2 regions of the Nocardia sp. NBC_01730 genome follow, and region 1 is predicted to be linked to the other one. Evidence: riboswitches for the same ligand, from Rfam matches in the RefSeq annotation. Region 1 holds a riboswitch; the other holds the start of a gene.
What was found. A riboswitch is a leader RNA that binds a small molecule or an ion and turns the genes downstream of it on or off. The one in region 1 is predicted to bind S-adenosylmethionine.
Positions count from the first base shown of each region.

Region 2: it holds a riboswitch for S-adenosylmethionine, as region 1 does, so the genes downstream of both, OHB12_RS26815 (aminotransferase class V-fold PLP-dependent enzyme) here and OHB12_RS23100 (rhodanese-like domain-containing protein) in region 1, are expected to answer to the same signal.

Region 1 covers NZ_CP109162.1:5,553,449-5,558,296, reverse strand. The annotation lists gene OHB12_RS23110 (FAD-dependent oxidoreductase) at 1-716, opposite strand, end outside; gene OHB12_RS23105 (Rv0361 family membrane protein) at 1,147-1,596, shown strand; SAM riboswitch class IV at 1,660-1,776, shown strand; gene OHB12_RS23100 (rhodanese-like domain-containing protein) at 1,791-2,207, shown strand; gene OHB12_RS23095 (O-succinylhomoserine sulfhydrylase) at 2,204-3,418, shown strand; gene OHB12_RS23090 (RpiB/LacA/LacB family sugar-phosphate isomerase) at 3,459-3,911, opposite strand; gene OHB12_RS23085 (type 1 glutamine amidotransferase family protein) at 4,276-4,848, shown strand, end outside.
Region 2 covers NZ_CP109162.1:6,384,295-6,389,142, reverse strand. The annotation lists gene OHB12_RS26830 (YbaK/EbsC family protein) at 1-19, shown strand, start outside; gene OHB12_RS26825 (flavin reductase family protein) at 98-649, shown strand; gene OHB12_RS26820 (Uma2 family endonuclease) at 709-1,308, opposite strand; gene OHB12_RS26815 (aminotransferase class V-fold PLP-dependent enzyme) at 1,385-2,704, opposite strand; SAM riboswitch class IV at 2,752-2,865, opposite strand; gene OHB12_RS26810 (Pls/PosA family non-ribosomal peptide synthetase) at 3,242-4,848, shown strand, end outside.

The sequences.
Region 1 (4,848 bases):
ATGTCTTCGGGGTCGACGATGACCTCGATGGTCGGCGAGTGGTCGAGCTCGCGCAGCTCGAGCGGGGTGAACTTGGCCTGGGCGGGTCCACGGCGGCCGAAGACGTGGACCTCGACGGCCTTGTTGTTCTTCAACCCCTTGTAGACGTTCGGCGGGATCTCGGTGGGCAGCAGTTCGTCGCCGGTCTTGGCCAGCACACGCGCCACGTCGAGTGCGACGTTGCCGACGCCGAGGACCGCGACTTTCTCCGCGTCCAGTGGCCAGGTGCGCGGTACGTCGGGGTGCCCGTCGTACCAGGACACGAAGTCCGCCGCGCCGAACGAACCGTCCAGGCCGATGCCGGGGACGTCCAGGGCACGGTCGGCATTGGCTCCGGTGGAGAAGATCACCGCGTCGTAGAAGGTGCGCAGGTCGTCGAGGGTGATGTCGGTGCCGTAGTCGATGTTGCCCAGCAGTCGCACCTGCGGCTTGTCGAGCACCTTGTGCAGGGCGGTGATGATGCCCTTGATCCGCGGATGGTCCGGCGCGACGCCGTACCGGATCAGCCCGAACGGCGCAGGCATGCGTTCGAACAGGTCGATGCTCACCTCTGCGTCGGATTTCATCAACGCGTCGGCGGCGTAGATCCCGGCCGGTCCTGCGCCCACGATCGCGATGCGGAGCGGGCGGGTCCCTGCGGTGTGCGCGTCCGGCCCGGAGGAGGCAGCTTGCGTCATCACGGAGGGCCCGTGTACACCGCTTGTCGATCCTGCACTCTGTTCGGTCATCTCTTACGCGCACCCTTATTGGTCGAATAACAATTAACGTCGGTCTTAGCTTAGGCTAAGTTGACGCACTGGCTTGGTTGCACCCTGTCGGTGCCGACACCGGCGATGCTGGCTCGGGTCTGCACGGTGCCCGGTTCACTGCGGCGACGAGCTGCCGATTGGCTATGACAGCCGACCGCAGTCCCGCGATTCTATCGGGGTGGCCGATGCCGCACCGCGCCGGTGCGTGAACTGGATGGATGCCATCGAACGTCACAATTTCCGGTTACCCGTTCCCGCGCTCGCTATAGCGACCGCCCGGTCTCCGTCGAGTGATTAAGCGTGTCCCGAATCGGGGCCTGGTCGCTCGATACCCGCGGCGACCAGGGATCATCGAGTCATGACCGAGCAGCAGCCGACCGCGGGCGAGGACGAAATCATCCGGGTCGATCAGACCGACAAGCGTTCCGCGGTCCCTTTCGTCGCGGCGGCGGCGGTCGCGGTGATCGTGTTGGTCGGAATCGTGCTCGGCGGGATGCTGTCGCCGACTGAGAAGAATGTCACAGATTCCGACCGCATTGTCGCGGCGGTCCGCAAGTTCGTCGATGGCTCCAACAACACCGCCACGGTGCCGCCGCCCGGCACCGCATGCCATGGCTTCGACGCCGCACGTTCGCCGCTGGCCGGACAGGCGGGGCCCGGAAAGTCCGTCGAAATCACGAAACTCGACAATCCGATGAGGGACGGCGACAAGGGCAGGGTGACCGTGACCACGAAGGTCGACGGCGAGGAGAAGACGGCGACCTGGAATCTGACCAGATCCGGTGCGAAGTGGCTGGTCTGTCACTGAATGTTCCCGCAGTGCGGCCAACCGTTTGACACGGTGACCCGCATCGGTGCAATCTCAGTCGAAGGTCATGAGAACCAGTGTCAAGCCCCGGCATTACTGGTCGGCAACCCTCCTCCGCGGTGGGGTGCTCCGGGTGACGACCTGGCCGTGGCTCGAGCCTGAGCGCGGCAAGTGCGGATTCGCAGGAGGTGCACATGAGTTATGCCGGTGACATCACACCCCAGCAGGCGTGGGAAGTGTTGCGGGACCAACCCGAAGCCGTCTTGGTCGACGTGCGGACGGAAGCCGAATGGAAATTTGTCGGTGTCCCCGATACGAGCTCGATCGATCGGCCGACCGTGCTGATCGAGTGGGTCGACTCCACCGGCGCGCGCAACAAAGCGTTTGTCGAGCAGCTGAAGCAGGCCCTGGTGGACCACGCCCCGGACGCCCCGGTCGTGTTCCTGTGTCGTTCCGGGCAGCGTTCGATCGGCGCGGCTGTCGCCGCGACCACCGCGGGCTACCACACTTCCTACAACGTGCTCGAAGGCTTCGAAGGTCCCCTCGACGAATTCGGGCATCGCGGCGGCTCCGGCTGGCGTGCGCTCGGACTACCCTGGCGGCAGTCGTGATCACCGGTGGTGCGATCGACCGGCCGCTGCCGGAGGGTGTCGGTCCCGCGACGCTCGGTGTGCGGGGTGGACTGCGGCGCTCAGGTTTCGAGGAAACCGCCGAGGCGCTCTACCTGACCTCTGGCTTCGTCTACGAGAGCGCCGAGGCCGCCGAGGCTGCCTTCACCGGCGACGTCGAGCATTTCGTCTACTCCCGTTACGGCAACCCGACCGTCGCCATGTTCGAGGAGCGGATGCGGCTGATCGACGGCGCCGAAGCGTGTTTCGCGACCGCGAGCGGAATGTCCGCGGTGTTCACCGCTCTCGGTGCGCTGCTCGGCGCAGGCGATCGACTCGTCGCCGCGCGCAGTCTGTTCGGCTCCTGCTTCGTGGTGTGCAACGAGATCCTGCCGCGCTGGGGCGTGGAGACCGTCTTCGTCGACGGCGAGGATCTGGACCAGTGGGAACAGGCGCTGTCGGTGCCCACCCAGGCGGTGTTCTTCGAGACGCCCGCCAACCCGATGCAGACGCTGGTCGATGTGCGCCGGGTGACCGAGCTGGCGCATGCGGCGGGCGCGAAAGTGGTGCTGGACAACGTCTTCGCCACACCACTGCTGCAACGCGGTTTCGAACTGGGTGCCGACGTGGTGGTCTACTCCGGCACCAAGCACATCGACGGGCAGGGGCGGGTGCTCGGCGGTGCCATTCTCGGTGCCGCGGACTACATCGACGGTCCGGTGAAAATGCTGATGCGTCATACCGGTCCGGCGCTGAGCCCGTTCAATGCGTGGACGCTGCTCAAGGGGCTGGAGACGATGCCGCTGCGGGTGCGCCATTCGGCGGAGTCGGCGCTGCGGATCGCCCGCTTCCTGGCGGACAACACGGCCGTCAGCTGGGTGCGGTACCCGTTCCTGGAATCGCATCCGCAGCACGCTCTGGCCACCACTCAGATGAGTGCGGGCGGCACCGTGGTCACCTTCGAGCTGAAGGCACCTGAGAACGAGGCGAAGAAGCGCGCTTTCGAGGTGCTGAACCGGTTGCGGATCGTGGACATCTCCAACAACCTCGGCGACGCCAAATCCCTGATCACCCATCCCGCCACCACAACCCACCGCGCGATGGGTCCCGAGGGTCGAGCCACCATCGGCCTCTCCGACGGTGTCGTCCGCATCTCGGTAGGGCTCGAAGACGTCGAAGACCTCCTCGGCGATCTCGACCAAGCCCTGGGCTGACCCGCACGCACCTCGTCTCGCCGGCCGGCTCCTGGCGGGGTCAGACGTTGGCGGTGTGCTCGATCTTGGTGAGATGGGCGATGTTTGCCTGGTCCTCGGGGGTATTGCTCGGTTCGGTGCTGAACCAGGCGTCGAGGATTTCGCGGAGTTCGGCGCTGGAGGTCGAACGCAGGCTCAGAGCGAGGACGTTCGCGTCGTTCCAGGTGCGGGCGCCTGCCGCGGTCGCGGCATCGGTGCAGAGTGCCGCGCGGATGCCCGCGACCTTGTTGGCGGCCATCGAGGCGCCGGTGCCGGTCCAGCAGCAGATGACGGCCTGGTGGGTGCGGCGTGCCGCGACGTCGCGTGCGGCCGCTTCGCTCGCCCAGGCCCAGTCGTCGCGTTCCGCGTCGGACAGTGCGCCGTGCAGTACGGTTTCGTGTCCGCGCCTGTGCAACTCGCCGACCAATTCCTCGGCCACTCCTACCCGCTCGTCCGCCGCCACCGAAATCCGCATGCTCCCAGCGTAGTGGGCCTTCTCGCCAGGTGGGCGGCCTTCCTGAGCGAATCGGCGCGCATAGGTTGTGCCGTCGGTGGGCGCCGGCTGGTTGCGTAGCGCCCGGGCTCTGCTCTGGCAACCGAGCGGGCGGTGTCCGACTGGCTCGCTGCGGCCGAGCGCTCGGGAGCGGCCTGCGCAACCAGGTGCGCGGTGTCTGCCCTGGATGTCCGAGTGCAAGAGTGGTCACCTTTGCCGGCGAGTCTGCGTGGTGGGGTGTCTGGCTGGATGTGCCTCGGGAGCGCGTCTGCGGGCTCGGCCACGGCAGCGCTCGGAGGCAGTCGCGACATTGACAGCATGCTGTCAAATATGCCAACATGCTGTCATGCGAACCAAGACAGTTCACCTGGCCGTTTACGACACCCTGGCCGACTGGGAGGTCGGGGCGGCCACTGCGCACATCAACAAGTCGAGCTGGCATCGGGAGCCGGGGACGTGGCAGGTCACGACGGTCGGCCTGACCGCGGAGCCGATCACGACGATGGGTGGGATGCGCATCGTGCCGGACGTCGTGCTCGCCGACCTCGCGCCCGCCGACAGCGCGATGCTGATCCTGCCCGGTGCGGAGACCTGGGAGGGCGAGGAGCTGGTGCCGTTCGCGCGCAAGGCGCGTGAACTCGTAGCGGCGGGTGTTCCGGTCGCCGCCATCTGTGGCGCCACCTTCGGCCTGGCCAAGGAAGGTCTGCTCGATACCCGCAGACACACGAGCAACGTCGCGGAATACCTGCTCTACAGCGGCTATTCGGGCGGTGATCACTATGTGAGCGAGCCCGCCGTCACCGACGGTGACGTGATCACGGCCAGCGCGAGCGCGCCGTTCGAGTTCGCGCGCGAGGTGCTCGGAAGGCTCGGCATATACGAACCGCACGTTCTCGACGGCTGGTATCGACTGTTCGCG
Region 2 (4,848 bases), 830 kb from region 1:
TCCGATCGACGTCGATTGAATCGCGACCAGTGGCCCGCACACCGGACCACCATGCGGTCGACCACCCGCCGGGGAGACTCGGGCGTAGTTTCGTCATGTGACCGAAGCGCCACCGCCCGACACAGAGTTCCAGATCCTCGATGATCTGAGCGGCATCACCGCCGAGCAATACCGCGCCTCCATGCGCCACTATCCAGCGGGCGTCACCGTGGTCACCCTGTCCGCACCGAAGGGGCCGGTCGGCTTCACCGCGACCTCGTTCGCCTCGCTGTCGCTGGAACCCCCGCTGGTCTCCTTCAATATCGCGCACACGTCCTCCAGCCTGTCCGCACTGCTGGAAGCCGAGTCCGTCGTCATCCACTTCCTCGGCGAACACCAGCAACATCTGGCCCACCGCTTCTCCAGGACCGCCGAGGAACGCTTCACCGATCGCTCCCTGTGGACCACCCTCGACACCGGCGAACCGGTCCTGCACGGCACCCCGATCTGGCTGCGCACCGCCGTGCGGCAACTCATTCCGATCGGCGACCACACATTCGTTGTGGGCCTGGTCACCCGGGTCCACGACAACACCGACGAGAAACCCGCCGCCGCCCCGCTCCTCTACTACAACGGGCGCTATTACCGTCCGTCATCACTGGGCGACTGAACTGCCCGCGACCCACGGTCGGACTTGCGCGACCGATTCCGGATCAGTGCGTGTGCTGCTCAGCCACCGTCCAGCGCTGCGAAGTCGAGGTCGAGCGGGAACGGGTCGGTCAGACGGAGAACATCCTGATGTGTTCCGGCCAGTCGGTAACTGCGACTGGCCCAATCCAGGCGGTACTCCTGAATGATCTTCACCTTCCGATCGGCGGCCAGGTGCACGATCAGGTAGATCGGGATTCCTTCGTTCGCGTACTCCGCGCACTTGTCCACGGTGTCGGTGTACTCGGATCCCGGCGAGACGACCTCGGCCACCAGAAGCACGTCCGCTGTAGTCAACTTCCGGTCGTCATCGATGCACCGGTGCAGCGCCACATCCGGTCGGCGAAACGAGAAACCGGGGCTCGCCGGGCGGCTCCGGACGTAGTGCATCTCGAAATCCGTCACGACACCGGTGCACGGCTGGTCCGGGCCCGCCTGTTCCAAGGCGTTCGCCAGCCGCCGAGCCACGTTGTTGTGTTGGAATGTTCCACTGCGGCAGAAGATCACGTGACCGTCGACCACCTCGATCTGGCGCTGGACGTCCTCCGGAAGCGCCGCGTAGCCCTCCTCGGTGATGAGAAGGGCACCGGGGTCGGTGGCCCAGGCAGGCAGCGTGCTCATAGGTCCACCTCGAGGTCGGGTACCGGATACGCCGATAGTATCCGGCGGCCCCGTTCGGATCGGGGAACCGCAGCCTTCAGCCGATGAGGCAGGGCGCCGCGCCGGTGGGGGCGTCCGAGGTGAACGGGCGGGTTTCGGGGGTGGGGTTCCACAGACCGTTGGTGGCGGCGTAATCCCAGGCGGGGCCGGTGCGGACGAGAGTGGCGACGGACTCGACGAGACGTTCCACGTCGGCGGAGGTGGTGCCGAGGCCGATGCTGGCCCGGAGCGCGCCGTCCAGACCGAGACGGGTGAGCAGCGGGTGAGCGCAGAAACGGCCGTCTCGGACGCCGATGCCGTGTTCGGCGGAGAGATAGGCGGCGACGTGGCCGGGGACGAAACCGTCCAGTGTGAAGGCAACGATGCCGACGGTGTCGGGGCTGTCGGTCCAGATGCGGAGCAAGCGCACACCGGGAATAGCGGCCAGGCCTTCGCGCAGGCGGTCGGCGAGCCGGTGTTCATGGGCGGCAAGAGTTTCGGCGTCGATCGCACAGAGCGTGTCACAGGCGGCGGCCAGCGCGGCGGCGCCGAGCACATTCGGCGACCCGGCCTCGTGCCGCTGTGGAGCCGGGGCCCACTCGGCCCCGGTGGTGCTCACCTCCCGCACCGCCCCGCCGCCCGCCAAATACGGCTGGGCCGCGTCCAGCCAGTCGCGGCGCCCGACAAGCACGCCCGCGCCGAACGGCGCGTACAGCTTGTGCCCGGAGAAGGCCAGATAGTCGATACCCGTGTCGCGCAAGCTGATTCGCCGGTGTGGGGCCAGTTGCGCGGCGTCCACCAGAATCCGGGCGCCGCACTGGTGCGCGATGGTGGCCAGCCGCTCCAACGGAAGCACCTCACCGGTCACGTTCGACGCGCCAGTCACCGCGAGCAACGCGGCCGGTCTGCTACACAGCTCGGCGACCAGCGTGCCGATCGTCTCCTCGACGGTGTCGGCGGCCGCTACGACGCGGCGGCCGTTCCTGGCCCACGGCAGGAAGTTGGCGTGGTGCTCGATGTCGAGCACCACCGTCTCGCCGGGCACACAGGAGGCCAACAGGTTCAGCGAGTCGGTGGTGTTGCGGGTGAACACCACCACCTGGTCGTCGGCGGCATCGAGAAACCGGGTGACCGAGCCGCGCGCGGCCTCATAGCACTCGGTGGAGATCCGGGAGGCGTAACCCGCGCCGCGGTGCACGCTGGCATAGAACGGCAGCAGCTGCTGTACCCGGTCGATGACCTGTGCCAATGCGGGCGCGCTCGCCGCGTAGTCGAAGTTGGCGTAGGTGGTCGTCCCACCCTGCACAAGCGGCACTCGAAGGTCGTCGCCGGAGACCCGGGCGAGCGCGGCACAGGTAGTGTCGACAGCAGTGGTCATCACGTAAATCCCGTCGGTTCGGGGACCCGCGATCGAATGATTCGTCGAGTCCGCGCTTGCCGCGCCCGGTCGGGCGGCGGCCGTGTCGTCACCCGGAGCACCCCACCGCGGAGGAGGGTTGCCGACCAGCAAGCCGGGGCTTGACGCTGGCACTCATGACCTGAACCGAGATTGGCAGACACAAACCGGAACTGTCAACCTGGTTCCGCCGGAACGTGCGAGACCGGCGCCGCTCGCGGGGCGACCACGACACAAGTGGACGGGGGATCAGGTTGGCGCTGGGGTGAGATCGTTGACCGACGGTCAGCGATCACCTGGCGAACCCCACGCGCACACCGTGACCAGGTGTTGACGTGCCACGAACCGCGAAATTCAACGAAATCTGAAACAGCGGGCACAGCATCGCCCGGTCCCGCGGACCGGTTCGGTGAACAACGAACGACAACAACCCGGGTACCGTGGACGATTGGCCAGCGTGGCGTTTGCCCTTTGGTAACCCAACTATGACACAACTACCGGAAGTGCGAGGCCAGTTCGATGGGAGGTGCGCAGAGCACCATGCTCCAGCCCCAGGTTGACGCGACGACAAGCCCGCTGCTGCGAGGCGGCCATGCCTCCCAGGCCCGCACACTCGTCGACATCCTGACGGCCACCGCACTCGCCCACCCCGACGCCCCCGCCATCGATGACGGCCAGGTAGTGCTCTCCTACCTGGAGCTGGTGGTCGAGATCGAGAAGACCATGGCCAGGCTCGCCACGGCGGGCGTGCGACCCGGCGACCGGGTCGGTGTACGTCTGCCGTCGGGCACACGCCGGCTCTACGTCACCATCCTCGCCGTCTTATACGCCGGCGCCGCCTACGTGCCGGTCGACGCCGACGACCCCGACGAACGCGCCCAGCTGGTCTTCGGCGAAGCCCAGGTCACCGCAATCGTGACCGCCGAAGGAATCGAGACCACGGCCGCAGGCATCCGCGCGGCCGAGCGGGACGCGCGCGACGACAACTGGTCCACGCTGCCCACCCCCGACGACGACGCCTGGATCATCTTCACCTCCGGCTCCACCGGAACGCCGAAAGGCGTTGCCGTCACCCACCGCAACGCCGCCGCCTTCGTCGACGCCGAAGCCGGGCTGTTCCTGCGCGACGCCCCGATCGGTCCCGGTGATCGGGTCCTCGCGGGCCTCTCGGTGGCCTTCGACGCGTCCTGCGAGGAAATGTGGCTGGCCTGGCATAACGGCGCCTGCCTAGTCCCCGCCCCGCGCGATCTGGTGCGCACCGGCGCTGACCTCGGTCCCTGGCTGGTGCGGCGCGAGATCAGCATCGTCTCGACCGTGCCGACCCTGGCGGCGACCTGGCCGGTCGAGGCGTTGGAGGCGGTACGCCTGCTGATCTTCGGTGGCGAGGCCGTGCCGCCGGAACTCGCCGAACGTCTTGCCGGAAACGGTGATTCGAATCGCGAAGTGTGGAATACCTACGGCCCCACCGAGACGACAGTCGTCGCCTGCGCCGCGCTGCTGAACGGCCGATGGCCGATCCGGATCGGGCTACCACTCGACGGCTGGGATCTCGTTGTGGTGGACCAGGCGGGAAACCCCGTGGCAGAGGGCGAATCCGGCGAACTGGTCATCGGGGGCGTCGGCCTCGCGCGCTACCTCAACCCGGCCAAAGACGCGGAGAAGTACGCTCCGCTGCCCTCGGTCGGCTGGGACCGCGCCTACCGCAGCGGCGACCTGGTCCGCAACGACAGCACCGGGTTGGTCTTCCTCGGCCGCGCCGACGATCAGATCAAGCTCGGCGGCCGCCGCATCGAGCTCGGTGAGATCGACAACGCGCTCCAGCATCTTCCCGGTGTCACGGGTGCCGCCGCCGCGATCCGAGCCACCGAAGCAGGCAACCGGGTCCTGGTCGGCTACCTGACCGGCCCGACGCAGGACTTCGATGCCAAAGCCGCGAGAGCCGCTCTCACCGAACAACTTCCGGCCCCGCTGGTCCCCAGACTGGCGGTGGTCGACGAGCTACCCACCCGCACCTCAGGCAAGGTAGACCGCGACGCGCTACCTTGGCCGCTGCCCAACTCCGCCGACGACGATGACGACAACGACCTCACCGGCACCGCGCAGTGGGTGGCCGAACTGTGGCATGC